3 regions of the Azospira restricta genome follow, and region 1 is predicted to be linked to each of the others. Evidence: predicted binding sites of a transcription regulator. Region 1 holds the regulator's gene; each other region holds the start of a gene.
The links. Region 1 encodes sigma-54, which starts transcription at its own class of promoters, with help from an activator protein. Its sites were predicted from a motif close to TGGCACGCTTNCTGCTNA; they were not measured.

Region 1 (4,448 bases):
AGAAGCTCGGCGTGAACCTGAACGACCTGCTGATCTCGCAGCCGGACACCGGCGAGCAGGCGCTGGAAATCGCCGACATGCTGGTCCGCTCGGGCGGCGTCGACGTGATCGTCATCGACTCGGTCGCCGCGCTCACCCCGCGCGCCGAGATCGAGGGCGAGATGGGCGACCAGATGGTCGGCCTGCACGCCCGCCTGATGAGCCAGGCGCTGCGCAAGCTCACCGCCAACATCAAGAAGACGAACACGCTGGTGATCTTCATCAACCAGATCCGGATGAAGATCGGCGTCATGTTCGGCTCGCCGGAGACCACCACCGGCGGCAACGCGCTCAAGTTCTACGCCTCGGTGCGCCTCGACATCCGCCGCATCGGCTCGATCAAGAAGGGCGACGAGGTGATCGGCAACGAAACCAAGGTCAAGGTGGTCAAGAACAAGGTCTCGCCGCCGTTCAAGGAGGCGATCTTCGACATCCTCTACGGCGAGGGCACCTCACGCGAGGGCGAGATCATCGAGCTCGGCGTCGCCCACAAGCTGGTCGACAAGTCCGGCGCCTGGTATGCCTACAAGGGCGAGAAGATCGGCCAGGGCAAGGACAACGCGCGCGAATTCCTGAAGGCCAACCCGGCGATCGCGCAGGAAATCGAAGCCCGCGTCCGCGAAGCCGTCGGCGTCGCCTCGCCGCGCCCGCTGGAGGCCGCCGAGGCCTGAGCGATGGACGAGCTGCGCCAGCGCGCGCTGCGCCTGCTGGCGCGGCGAGACCATGCGCGCGCCGAGCTCAGGAAGAAGCTGGCGCCGCACGCCGAATCCGAGGAAGCCCTCGACGCGCTGCTCGACGAGCTGGCCGGGCGCCGCCTGCTGTCCGACGCGCGCTACGCCGAGATGCGCGTCGCCGGCCGCAGCGCCCGCTACGGCAATGCCCGGCTGGCGCAGGAGCTGAAGCAGCAGGGCGTCGCCGGCGAAGTCGCCGACGAGGCGCTGGCCGCCGCCGGCGACGAGCTGGCGCGCGCGCAGGCGATTTGGCGGCGGAAGTTCGGTACACTCCCGGCTGATGCCGCCGAGCGGGCCAAGCAGACCCGCTACCTGATGCACCGGGGATTCGCCGGCGGCGTGATCCGCCGCGTGCTGCGCGGCGAAGGCAACGAACAGGAAGAAGAATAGCCATGCCGGACCAGCCGAAGAGCAAGCTCAGCGCCCACAACCTGAACAAGCGCTACAAGAAGCGCACCGTCGTGCACGACGTCTCCTTCGAGGTCGGCAGCGGCGAGGTGGTCGGCCTGCTCGGCCCGAACGGCGCCGGCAAGACCACCACCTTCTACATGATCGTCGGCCTGGTCGCTTCCGACGGCGGCGACGTCTACATCGACGACACCAAGATCACCCATCTCCCGATCCACCGCCGCGCGCAGATGGGCGTCTCCTACCTGCCGCAGGAGGCCTCGGTGTTCCGCAAGCTGAGCGTCACCGAGAACATCCAGGCCGTGCTTGAGCTGCAGGACCTGCCCAAGGAAGAAATCCTGCGCCGGCTGGAGGACCTGCTCGAAGAACTGCACATCACGCACATCCGCAACAACTCGGCCGCCTCGCTGTCCGGCGGCGAGCGCCGCCGCGTCGAGATCGCCCGCGCGCTGGCGACGCAGCCGCGCTTCATCCTGCTCGACGAGCCCTTCGCCGGCGTCGACCCGATCGCCGTGCTGGAAATCCAGAAGATCATCCGCTTCCTGAAGGAACGCAACATCGGCGTGCTGATCACCGACCACAACGTGCGCGAGACGCTGGGCATCTGCGACCGGGCCTACATCATCAACGAAGGCTCGGTACTTGCTTCGGGCCACCCGGACGAAATCATCTATAATGAAGACGTCCGAAAAGTCTATCTGGGCGAGAACTTCCGCCTCTGATCCGAAAACAGAAACAGCAACTCCGGCCGTCCCGCGCCGCGCATGAGACCCGCTCTCCAGCTCAAGCTCTCGCAGCACCTTGCGTTGACCCCGCAACTGCAGCAGTCGATCCGGCTGCTGCAGCTGTCGACGCTTGAGCTCAATCAGGAGCTGGAAAAGTTCCTGCTCGAGAACCCGCTGCTCGAGCGAGAGGATGAGGACAATTTCGTCCCGGCACCGTCGTCGAGCAGCACCAGCGAACGCGAGCCGGCCGCTGAGGCCGGCGGCGAAGGCGAGGCCGGCAGCAGCGACGAGGTTCGCCCGAACACCGACGACGAAGGCTGGCCCGGCGACGGCAGTCCGGGAACCGGCTCGTCCGGCAGCGGCGGCAGCGACGAGGACGGCGATTACCAGGACATCCAGGCGGCGACCACCTCGCTCTCCGACCACCTGATCTGGCAGCTCGGCCTGACGCCGCTGCCCGACCGCGACCGCATGCTGGTGCGCGTGCTGATCGAGGCCCTCGACGAGGACGGCTACCTGTCGCAGACGCTCGACGAACTGGCCGAGATCATGCCGCCCGAACTGGAGATCGAGCCCGAGGAACTGCAGATCGCGCTGAAGCACCTGCAGCACTTCGACCCGACCGGCGTCGGCGCGCGCAACGCGCAGGAATGCCTGTCGCTGCAGCTGACGGCGCTCCCCGCCGATCCCGTGCGCGACCTGGCGCTGGTCATCGTCCGCCAGCATCTGGAATTGCTCGCCGCCCGCGACTTCGCCCGCATCAAGAAGCTGGCCGGCTGCGACGACGACCTGCTGCGCGCCGCGCACGCACTGATCAAGGGCCTCAACCCGCGCCCCGGCGCCCAGTTCGCGCCGCTCGACGCACGCTACATCATCCCCGACGTGATCGTGAAGAAGGTGCGCAACCAGTGGCGGGCGAGCATCAACCCCGACGCCTACCCGCGCCTGCGCATCAACCGCCTCTACGCCGAGGTGCTCGCCGGCCAGCGCGGCTCGGGACTCTCCGGCCAGCTGCAGGAAGCGCGCTGGCTGATCAAGAACGTGCAGCAGCGCTTCGACACCATCCAGCGCGTGTCGCAGACGATCGTTGACCGCCAGCGCCAGTTCTTCGAACATGGCGAGGTAGCGATGCGGCCGCTGGTGCTGCGCGAGATTGCCGACATCCTCGGCCTGCACGAATCGACCGTATCGCGGGTAACGACGCAGAAATACATGGCCACCCCGCGCGGCATCTTCGAACTGAAATACTTCTTCGGCAGCCATGTCGCCACCGATACCGGCGGCGCCTGCTCGGCCACCGCGATCCGTGCGCTGATCAAGCAGCTGGTGGGTGCCGAAGATGCGAAAAAACCGCTATCTGACAGCCAGATAGCGGAAATCCTTGGCCAGCAGGGGATTGTCGTGGCGCGACGAACGATTGCAAAATATCGTGAAGCGCTGAACATCCCGCCGGTCAATCTACGCAAGAGCCTGTGAAAGGAGTCTCACCATGAACCTGCAGATCAGTGGACACCACCTCGAAGTGACGCCGGCGATCCGCGACTATGTGACGGGCAAACTCGAGCGCGTCACGCGCCACTTCGACCACGTGATCGACGTGAACGTGATCCTCACCGTGGAGAAGCTGAAGCAGAAGGCCGAAGTCACGGTGCACGTCCGTGGCAAGGACATCTTCGTCGAGGCCGACGACGGCGACCTGTACGCAGCGATCGACATCCTGGTCGACAAGCTCGACCGCCAGGTCCAGAAGTACAAGCAGAAGGTCCAGGATCATCATCGCAGCGACAAGGCAGCCGCCCGCACGCTGGCCGAATGAGATAATCGACGCTTCGCGGCCGTCGCCGGAAATCCGCTCCCCGCGACGGCCCTCCCGCAACCTTCCTTCCCGCCGCCTGAAAGCTCTCCCGCAGCATGAGCCTCATCGCCAACCTCCTGCCCGTCGAGAACATCCTTCTCGACCTCGATGCCGGCAGCAAGAAACGGGTCTTCGAGCAGGCCGGCCTGATTTTCGAGAACCACCACGGCATCGCCCGGGCGACCGTCTTCGACAGCCTGTTCGCGCGCGAAAAGCTCGGCTCGACCGGACTCGGCCAGGGCGTCGCCATCCCGCACGGCCGCATCAAGGGGCTGAAGGACGCCCGCGGCGCCTTCCTGCGCCTGACCACGCCGGTGCCCTTCGATTCGCCGGACGGCAAGCCGGTGTCGCTGCTGTTCGTGCTGCTCGTTCCGGAGCAGGCCAACGAACTGCACCTGCAGATTCTTTCCGAGCTCGCCCAGCGCTTCTCCGACCGCGAGTTCCGCGACGCGCTGCTGGCCGCCCCCGACGCCGAAGCCGCCCGCCGGTTGTTCGTCAGCTGAGATTCCCGCCATGCGCCAGTTCAGCATCGCCCAGCTCTACGAGGACCACCGCGAGACGCTGCAGCTGAACTGGATCGCCGCGATCGGCACCGACCGCCAGCTCGAGCTGAAGGAATCCGGCAACTACGGCGCCGACATCGTCGGCCACCTCAACCTGATCCATTCCGAGCGCCTGCAGGTGATCGGC
Region 2 (4,448 bases), 170 kb from region 1:
CGGTGATGCCCTTCAGGAACAGCTTGTCGAGCGTGCCGAAGAACGCACCGCCTTCGGTGAAGGCCACCGAGTAGCCGTACACCGCCCACAGCACGCTGATCAGCGAGAAGGTGACGAAGACCTGCATCAGCACCGAGAGCATGTTCTTCGAGCGGACGAGGCCGCCGTAGAACAGCGCCAGGCCGGGGATCGACATCAGGATCACCAGCGCCGCGCAGACCATCACCCAGGTGTTGTCGCCCTTGTTCGCCACCGGCGCGGCGGCGGGCGCCGCGGCCGGGGCGGCTTCGGCGGCCGCGGGAGCGGCGGTGGCAGCGGCGGCCGGTGCTTCGGCTACCGCCGCGGCGGCGGGCTTGGCGTCCGCCGCCGGCTTCTCCTCGGCCCAGGCCGGAGCGCCGACGAGGACGACACCGACCACAGCCAGCATTGCAAAGATGCGCTTCATGTTGTCGCTCCTCAGAGGGCGTCCTCACCGGTTTCGCCGGTGCGGATGCGGATCACTTGTTCAAGCGGGAAGACGAAGATCTTGCCGTCACCGATCTTGCCGGTGCTGGCGGACTTCTCGATGGCTTCGATCACCTGGTCGACGACGTCGTCCTTGATCGCCGCCTCGATCTTCACCTTGGGCAGGAAATCGACGACGTATTCGGCGCCGCGGTAGAGCTCGGTGTGCCCCTTCTGCCGGCCGAACCCCTTGACCTCGGTGACGGTGATGCCCTGCACGCCGATGGCGGACAAGGCCTCGCGCACCTCGTCGAGCTTGAACGGCTTGATGATTGCGGTTACGAGTTTCATGATGGTCCTCTGTCAGGATCGGAGATGGATCAGAAGGTCCGCGACACGGACAGCACGGCGATGCCGCGGCCGGCGTCCTTGTTGCTGCTCGACAGGTCGAGCGCGCCGTCGTCGTCCTGGATCGACTTGGCGAAGCAGTACGGCTGGTAGGTCGTCGCGCCCGAGCAGTCGCCGTCGGCGTTGGTGCCGACGTAGGAAAGGCCGACCACCCAGCCGCTGAAGTCCTTGGTCACGCCGACCTTCCAGTCGGTGTAGCTGCCGTTGCTCATGCGCTTCGCCGAGAGGTGGCCGACGTGGCCGTTGACGCCCCAGCCGTTGCCCAGGTCGTAGGAAGCCGACAGGTCGATGTAGTGCGTACCCTTGGTGCTCTTGCCGGTCGAGGCGCCGGTCGAATCCCAGCCGCGCAGCGAGAAGTAGTCGTCGACCGAGTGGTAGTACTTCAGCGACACGGTCTTCCACGAACCGCCGATGTACAGTTCCTTGTTGGTCACCGCGCCCTTGTCGGCGCCGATGCCGAGGCCACGGCCTTCCGAGCCCGGGTAGTAGTAGACGATGCCGCCGAGGTCGAGGCCCCAGTCGCCCCAGGTCTTCTTCCAGCCGCCGTAGAAGTCCATTTCCAGGTTGCCGTCGGGGAAGCCGGCGCCGGAGCTGACGTTGGAGTTCCAGTTGCCGGCGTAGAAGCCGCTCTCGTGCGCGTAGTCGAAGCCGCCCTGCAGCGCCGGCTTGCCGTAGGTCTGGTCGATGCCGCGGAAGCGGTAGCTGGAGAACAGGCCGATGTTGGCGGTCAGCGTGTGCGGGCTGGCCGGGGCGGCCTCGGCCGCCGGCGCGGCGGTCTGCGCGGCGGCCGGCAGCGCGAAGGCGGTGGCGAGAGCGGATGCAATCAGCAGCTTTTTCATGGAGCGACTCCTTGGTAGTTGATCTTGAATCTTGAATAAATAGCTTGCGTTCGTTCTTAGCATCAGCCGTGCCAGTTTTTTTTGCATTCAAAAGCAATAACTTACCGTGGCGCACCAAATCGCCGCCCGATTATCCGCACCTTTGCGGTGCGCGATCGGCGGCCAGTGCGCCAGCACGGTGCGGGCCGGCCACGACAAGCCGCTGTGCTAAACTCGGCCGCTCCAGAACGCCTGCCCGCCCGGGGGAAATCACGATGCTCGACCCGAAGCTTTTCGAGGAACTCAACAGCCGCCTGTCGGCGCTGATCGCCGCCAGCCCGGCCAGGGACATCGAGAAGAACGTCAAGGCACTGCTCGCCAGCGTCTTCGAGAAGATGGACCTGGTCACGCGCGAGGAATTCGAGATCCAGACGCAGCTGCTGGCGCGCACGCGCGAGAAGCTGACGGCGCTGGAGGCGCGCGTCGCCGAACTGGAAAAGGCCGCACCGCAGAAGTAAGCGCCGCATGCCGCTGGCCATCGTCCGCAGCCGGGGTCTCGACGGCCTCGCCGCGCCGGCGGTGGCGGTCGAGGTGCACCTCGCCGGCGGCCTGCCGTCGGTGACGCTGGTCGGCCTGCCCGACACCGAAGTCAAGGAAGCGCGCGACCGCGTACGCGCTGCGCTGGTCAATTCCGGCTTCGAATTCCCCGCCCGCCGCATCACGATCAACCTGGCGCCGGCCGACCTGCCCAAGGAGTCCGGCCGCTTCGACCTGCCGATCGCGCTCGGCATCCTCGCCGCCTCCGGCCAGCTGCCGGCCGACCGCCTCGACGCGCACGAATTCGCCGGCGAACTGTCGCTGTCGGGCGAACTGCGCCCGGTACGCGGCGCGCTGGCGATGGTGCTCGCCGCCGACGCCGGCGAGCGCAGCTTCGTGCTGCCGGCGGCGAGCGCCGCCGAAGCGGCGCTGGCACGCCCCGCCGGCGTCTTCGCCGCGACCGGCCTGCTCGCCGTCTGCGCCCACCTGCGCGGCGAGTCGCCGCTGCCGGCAGCCGCGGCGACGCCGGCCGCGATCGCCGACAGCTACCCCGACCTGGCCGACGTGCGCGGCCAGGCGCAGGCCAAGCGCGCGCTCGAAATCGCCGCCGGCGGCGGCCATTCGCTGCTGCTGTCCGGCCCGCCGGGCAGCGGCAAGTCGATGCTGGCGGCGCGCCTGCCCGGGCTGCTGCCGCCGCTCGCCGACGGCGAGGCGCTGGAGTCGGCGGCGGTCCTCTCGCTCGCCGGACAGTTCCGCCCGGCGCAGTACGGCCGCAGAAATTTCCGCCATCCCCATCATTCGGCGTCGGCAGTGGCGCTGGTCGGCGGCGGCTGTGACTTATACAAATTATTGCGACATTGTAGAAATAGCTGCGACCAACTTGCTGAGACTGTAACAGCAGTTCTGAACCCCCTGACGCCCTGCCGGTGTAAGCCGTCAGGGCGTTTTTGCGTGTGAGGTGGTATGCCTATTCCGTTCCAGTTTGAGATTCTGAAGACGCCAAGTGTCACTAGAATCCCCGGCCTTGCACTACCTGCAGGCTCATATGTCGCTTGGACCTATAACGGCGTCGTTAAGAATTTGCAGGCGAAATCACAGCCATTAGCCTTGGTCGGCTTCCGCCAGATAGTTGAAGGTTCCGTTGCAGACGATTTAATTCTCCGCCGCGTTCCTCTGACCGCCCTTGGGCAAGTCCGAATTGGCACGATTTGGGCAAACAACATGAGCCATACGTCAGCCAAATTTGAGGAATTCGATTTCGAAGTAGATTTCAGAGGCGCCGCTTGGCAACACACTTCCTTTTTTTACGCCTCGCCAAGTACTAGAACTACGCCGTACCCGATGGAGCTCTACCCGCTCAAGCACCAAAAAGACAAGAATTGGAACATCGAATTTAAGTTGCAGAATGGCGGAAAGCTAGTGGTTCCATGCCTAGAATTCTATTCGCGGTGTTACGGGAGATCAGAAGAGTTGAACCGGATTCTTGCTACGTATGGGTGGGATGAAGTTAACAAACGTTTCTATGCTCCGTTAGAAGAACCGGAGGAAAGCGGGAAGTGGAAAGTAAAGCTGCGGAAGCGGCTACATAACGGCGATACCGTGTTCCTAGCACACGCGAAATACGATCCATACACGCAGCGCGTCGCTCGAGAAATCTATGGTCAGCTGGAAAGCCAGTTTGTTCCAAGAAACAAGGCGCCATCCTTCCTGAAGGTTGCCCCTTGGTTTCAGGGTCCAGCTGAGCTTCGTTGCCAAGGGATATGGTTTGACAATCAGCGATCCTTCCTAGCCCTTCGAGTTATCGGTGGTTCGGATCCCGATGGAATTTTGATCGAGCGCGGCCGGGAAAATACGAACAAAAATATCGAGGGCAACCCAGATCTGGAAAACGACAACGCTTGGGAAGGTGCCATAGAAAAGCGCTTAATTCGTCCCCCAGATATAGTTGATCTAACAGGCGATGACGAGCCAAATCATGGAACAGGTGCAGTTGAAATTCTGGATCCGAAATTTGTAGTTCTTGGCATTCCCCGAGCTGTCGTAGATCGACATGGCGAACGGATTAGTTCGTCTTCTAAAAATCGACGTAAAGGCGGTAATGAATCAACCAATTCTTCAGGCGAACGCCACGGATCGGGAAGTGGCATTGGCTATGCATCGATTCACGCTCCTGTACACCTTGAGTCCCATGGCGCACTACTAGATATGTGGAATGCGACAAGCAGCCTGAAGAAAAAGCAT
Region 3 (4,448 bases), 730 kb from region 1:
CGGTCGAGGTGGGCGCCGCGCACCGACAGGTCCCAGGCGTAGACGGTGCAGGTCACGGTGAGCGCCTGCTTCGCCGGCAGCGCGGCGGCCTGCCAGGTGTGCTTGTCGATCTTGGCGAGCGCCACCGGCTGGCCGCCGGCCTCAGCCTTGATCGCAACGATGTGCCGCGCGAAGTCGCGGATCAGGTAGCTGCCGGGAATCCACGCCGGCAGTGCGAAGCGCTGGCCGGCGGGGTCGGGCCGGTCGACGCGGCAGCTCACTTCGAAGAGGTGGGCGGCTGGGTCGAGGGGGCGGATGGCGTAATCGATGGGGGTGGTTTTCATGGCGGCGGTCGGCGGGCGCGGCGAAGGCGCGAACGAGCGGGATTGTATGCGGCGAAGTGCCGGCCGCGCGAATTTGTCGCCGGCCGCGGCCAGCTCACGCCGGCGTGCCGTCGCCGCGCGCCAGATGCTGCCACAGCGTTTCGATCGCCGCGCGGCGGTTGCCGGCGGCGCGGTAGACGCGGATCTCCATGCGCGTGCCCCAGTCCGCCGAACCGGCCGCGGCGATGCGGCCGGCGGCGACCTCCTCCTGCACGCACGATTCCGGCAGCCAGCCGAGGCCGTGCCCGGCCAGCACCATCGCCTTCAGCGCCTCCGACATGTGCGTCTGGAAGCAGGTCTGCGGGTGGCAGGGCTGCGGCGGGTCGAGCAGGATCATCTCAACCAGGTGGCCGAGAAAGGTGCCCGAGGCGTAGGCGAGCAGCGGCGGCGGCACGCCGGGCTGGCCGGGCAGCGTGAAGTGCGGCCGGCCGTCGGCGGCGCAGCTCGAATAGGGCAGCAGGCGCTCGCTGCCGAGGACGACGAAGGGGTAGCGGTCGGGGTCGAGCAGGATCGGGAACTGCGGGTGGTGATAGCAGAGCAGCAGGTCGGTCGCCCCCTCGCTCAGCAGGTGGGCGCCTTCCATGATGTTGGTCGCCAGCACCTGCGCCTGGAGCTGGCTGAAGCGCTGGCGCAGCGCGGCGAACCACGCGGGGAAGAAGGTCAGCGACAGCGTGTGGGCGACGGCGAAGCGCACCGTGTCGTCGCCTTCCGCATGCTGGCCGCGCAGCGTCGCGCGCGCCTCGTAGAGCCGGCGCACGTGGTCGGCGGCGAAGTGGCGAAAGACGCGGCCGGCGGCGGTCAGCGCCGGCGGCTGGCAGTTGCGGTCGATCAGCGTGACGCCGAGCCAGTCCTCGAGCGCCTGGATGCGGCGGCTGAACGCCGACTGGCTGATGTGGCGCTGGTCGGCGGCGCGGGAGAAGCTGCGCAGGTCGCAAAAGCAGAGAAAGTCCTCGATCCACTTGATGTCCACGCCGCCGTCTCCGCTTCAACCGGGATCTCGCCGCCGTGGCGACGGATCACGTACGCTGCCCACTGTACCCGAGAAGCGCTGCGCCCGGCGCGTCGGCGGCACGCCACCAGTCGATGCAGGCCGCGGCCAGGCAGGCGGTGGCGTCGACGCAGCGCGGCAGGCCGGGGGCGGCGACGGCGGCCAGCGCCAGCGGGATCTCGGTACAGGCCAGCACCAGCTGCGCGGCGCCGCGCGCCTGCAGCGCCGTGCCGGCGGCGGCGAGCAGGCGGCCGCCGGTCGCCAGGTCGCCGCCCTTGACCGCGCGGATGCCGGGCATCAGCAGGTGATCGAGGTCGTCGGCGTCGGGGAGTACGACCCGATAGCCCTGGCGTTCGAGGCGCTGCTGGTAGATGCCGGCGGCGAGCGTGCCGGCGGTGCCGAGGATGCCGATCGCCGCGCCCGCCGCCGCGCTTGCCGCCAGCTCGGCGACGACCGCATCGGCGATGTGCAGCACCGGCAGCGCACTGCGCGCGGCCAGCTCGTCGGCCCAGAAATGCGCGGTGTTGCAAGGGATGGCGATGCAGCCGGCGCCGGCGCGACGCAGCACCGCGGCGCCCTGCAGCAGCCCCGCCAGCGGCGACGGGCCGTGGTGCAGGATGGCTTCGCTGCGGTCGGGAAGCTGCGGCACCGAGTAGACGACGACCGGAACGTGCTCCTGGTCGCGTGCGGCCGGGGTACGCTCGACCAGCTTGCGCAGGAAATCGGCCGTGGCCAGCGGTCCCATGCCGCCGAGGATGCCGACGATTTTTTCCATGATGCTTGCCCGAGGGTGACGAGGGACGCCCAGACTAGGTCGCAATGCACCACGGGCGGGCGTTCGATGCGCCTTTCGCCGGACCCGATGCGTTTTTCGCATGGGCGATCCCTCCCTTGGGCGGCGCTGCTTAGAGTCGGCGTGCCTTGTGCAAACCCCGATAGGAGAACCCCGATGAAAACCCTGCCGTCCCTGCTGGCCGCGATCGCGGTCGGCCTGCTGTCCCTGCCCGCCGGCGCCGCGCCGGATTCCCCGACGCTGACGAAGATCAAGGAGGCCGGCACGATCACCCTCGGCCACCGCGAATCGTCGATCCCGTTCTCGTACTACGACGACCGGCAGCAGGTGGTCGGCTATTCGCAGGACTTCATGAACGAGATCGTGCGCACGATCAAGGGCGAGCTGGGCCTGCCGAACCTGCAGGTCAAGCTGCTGCCGGTGACCTCGTCCAACCGCATCCCGCTGATGCAGAACGGGACCATCGACCTCGAGTGCGGGTCGACCACCAACACCGTCGAGCGCCAGCGCCAGGTCGGCTTTTCCAACCACCTCTTCCTCTACGGCATCCGCCTGATGGTGCGCAAGGATGCGGGCATCGGCGAGCTGGAAGACCTCAAGGGGAAGAACGTCGTCACCACCGCCGGCACCACCGCCGAGCGGCTGCTGCGCCAGATGAACGAGGAACGCAAGCTCGGCTTCAACCTGATCAGCGCCAAGGACCACGGCGAGGCCTTCCTGACGCTGGAGACCGGCCGTGCCGCCGCCTTCGTCATGGACGAGCCGCTGCTGCACGGCGAGAAGGCGAAGGCGAAGAAGGCCGACGACTGGGCGGTGGTCGGCCGCCCGCTGCAGTCGGAGAACTATGCCTGCATGCTGCCGAAGGGCGACGAGGCGTTCAAGCGCCTGGTCGACGGCACGATCGCGCGGCTGATGACCTCGGGCGAGGCGGAGAAGATCTATCACAAGTGGTTCATGAGCCCGCTGCCGCCGAAGGGAATCAACCTGGCCTATCCGCTGAGCGACGAGCTGCGCGCGCTGTACAAGCGGCCGCACGACCGGCTCTGAGCGGCCACCCGCCGGGGCGCCGGCGGGCGCGCGGCACCCCGGCCGTTCGGTTTTCCGAACGGCGTTCGGCGGGGCTGTTCGGAAAGTCGAACGGCCGCCGTCTCTGTTGCGTCGCAACAAGTGCGGTGAATCAGTTGCTTATAGGTGAATGGGTGCTTGGCACGGCTCGTGCTGTGAGGTAAGCGGCTCGAACCGATGCCGGAAACCACAAACCCAATCACGTCTGGAGACAACCACATGAAACTGCTGCCCTCCGTACTTGCCACCGCCGTTGCCGCCGCCGTTTTCGCCGCACCCGCCTTCGCGCAGGAAAGCGCGACGCTGAAGAAGATCAAGGACACCGGCTCGATCACCCTTGGCCACCGCGAATCGTCGATTCCGTTCTCGTACTACGACGACAAGCAGCAGGTCATCGGCTATGCCTACGAACTGCAGCGCAAGATCGTCGATGCGATCAAGGCCGAATTGAAGATGGACAAGATCGACGTCAAGATGATGCCGGTGACCTCGGCCAACCGCATCACGCTGGTGCAGAACGGCACCGTCGACATCGAGTGCGGCTCGACGACGAACAACACCGAGCGCCAGAAGCAGGTCGCCTTCTCCAACACCTTCTTCGTCATCGGCACCAAGCTGATGGCCAAGAAGGATGCGGGCATCAAGGACTTCCCGGACCTCGCCGGCAAGAACGTGGTGACCACCGCCGGCACCACCTCCGAGCGCCTGCTGCGCAAGATGAACGAAGACAAGCAGATGAAGATGAACATCATCTCGGCCAAGGACCACGGCGAATCCTTCCTGACGCTGGAAACCGGCCGCGCCGTCGCCTTCATGATGGACGACGCGCTGCTCTACGGCGAGATCGCCAAGGCCAAGAAGCCGGCCGACTGGGACGTGGTCGGCACCGCGCAGTCGAAGGAAGCCTACGGCTGCATGCTGCGCAAGGACGACGCCGGCTTCAAGAAGGTCGTCGACGCCGCGATCGCCAAGGTGCAGACCTCGGGCGAAGCCGACAAGATCTACGCCAAGTGGTTCATGAACCCGATCCCGCCGAAGGGCCTGAACCTCAACATGCCGATGTCGGCGGAGATGAAGGAACTGCACAAGGCCCCGAACGACAAGGCCTACGAATAACGATAACGAGCACATGCCGCCGGCCGCCGCGGCCGGCGGCCGCCGATCCCACACCTGACAAAGGATTTTCATGCTGAATCGCTTTCTTTCCCGCTGCCTGCTGATCGCAGCCAGCGTCGTCGTG

Region 2: the regulator sigma-54 is predicted to act here: its motif matches at 1,748-1,765, upstream of IWH25_RS03595 (TorF family putative porin).
Region 3: the regulator sigma-54 is predicted to act here: its motif matches at 2,263-2,280, upstream of IWH25_RS18210 (glutamate/aspartate ABC transporter substrate-binding protein).

Annotation. Positions count from the first base shown of each region.
Region 1 covers NZ_CP064781.1:586,841-591,288, forward strand. The annotation lists gene recA (recombinase RecA) at 1-710, shown strand, start outside; gene recX (recombination regulator RecX) at 714-1,160, shown strand; gene lptB (LPS export ABC transporter ATP-binding protein) at 1,163-1,900, shown strand; gene IWH25_RS02800 (RNA polymerase factor sigma-54) at 1,943-3,379, shown strand; gene hpf (ribosome hibernation-promoting factor, HPF/YfiA family) at 3,393-3,719, shown strand; gene ptsN (PTS IIA-like nitrogen regulatory protein PtsN) at 3,815-4,261, shown strand; gene hprK (HPr(Ser) kinase/phosphatase) at 4,272-4,448, shown strand, end outside.
Region 2 covers NZ_CP064781.1:757,957-762,404, reverse strand. The annotation lists gene IWH25_RS03605 (ammonium transporter) at 1-445, opposite strand, end outside; gene glnK (P-II family nitrogen regulator) at 457-795, opposite strand; gene IWH25_RS03595 (TorF family putative porin) at 825-1,691, opposite strand; gene IWH25_RS03590 (accessory factor UbiK family protein) at 1,946-2,188, shown strand; partial or broken gene IWH25_RS03585 (YifB family Mg chelatase-like AAA ATPase) at 2,196-3,038, shown strand; gene IWH25_RS03580 (hypothetical protein) at 3,171-4,448, shown strand, end outside.
Region 3 covers NZ_CP064781.1:3,834,148-3,838,595, reverse strand. The annotation lists gene IWH25_RS18225 (M61 family metallopeptidase) at 1-323, opposite strand, end outside; gene IWH25_RS18220 (LysR substrate-binding domain-containing protein) at 418-1,332, opposite strand; gene cuyB (cysteate racemase) at 1,379-2,125, opposite strand; gene IWH25_RS18210 (glutamate/aspartate ABC transporter substrate-binding protein) at 2,300-3,190, shown strand; gene IWH25_RS18205 (glutamate/aspartate ABC transporter substrate-binding protein) at 3,428-4,324, shown strand; gene IWH25_RS18200 (asparaginase) at 4,395-4,448, shown strand, end outside.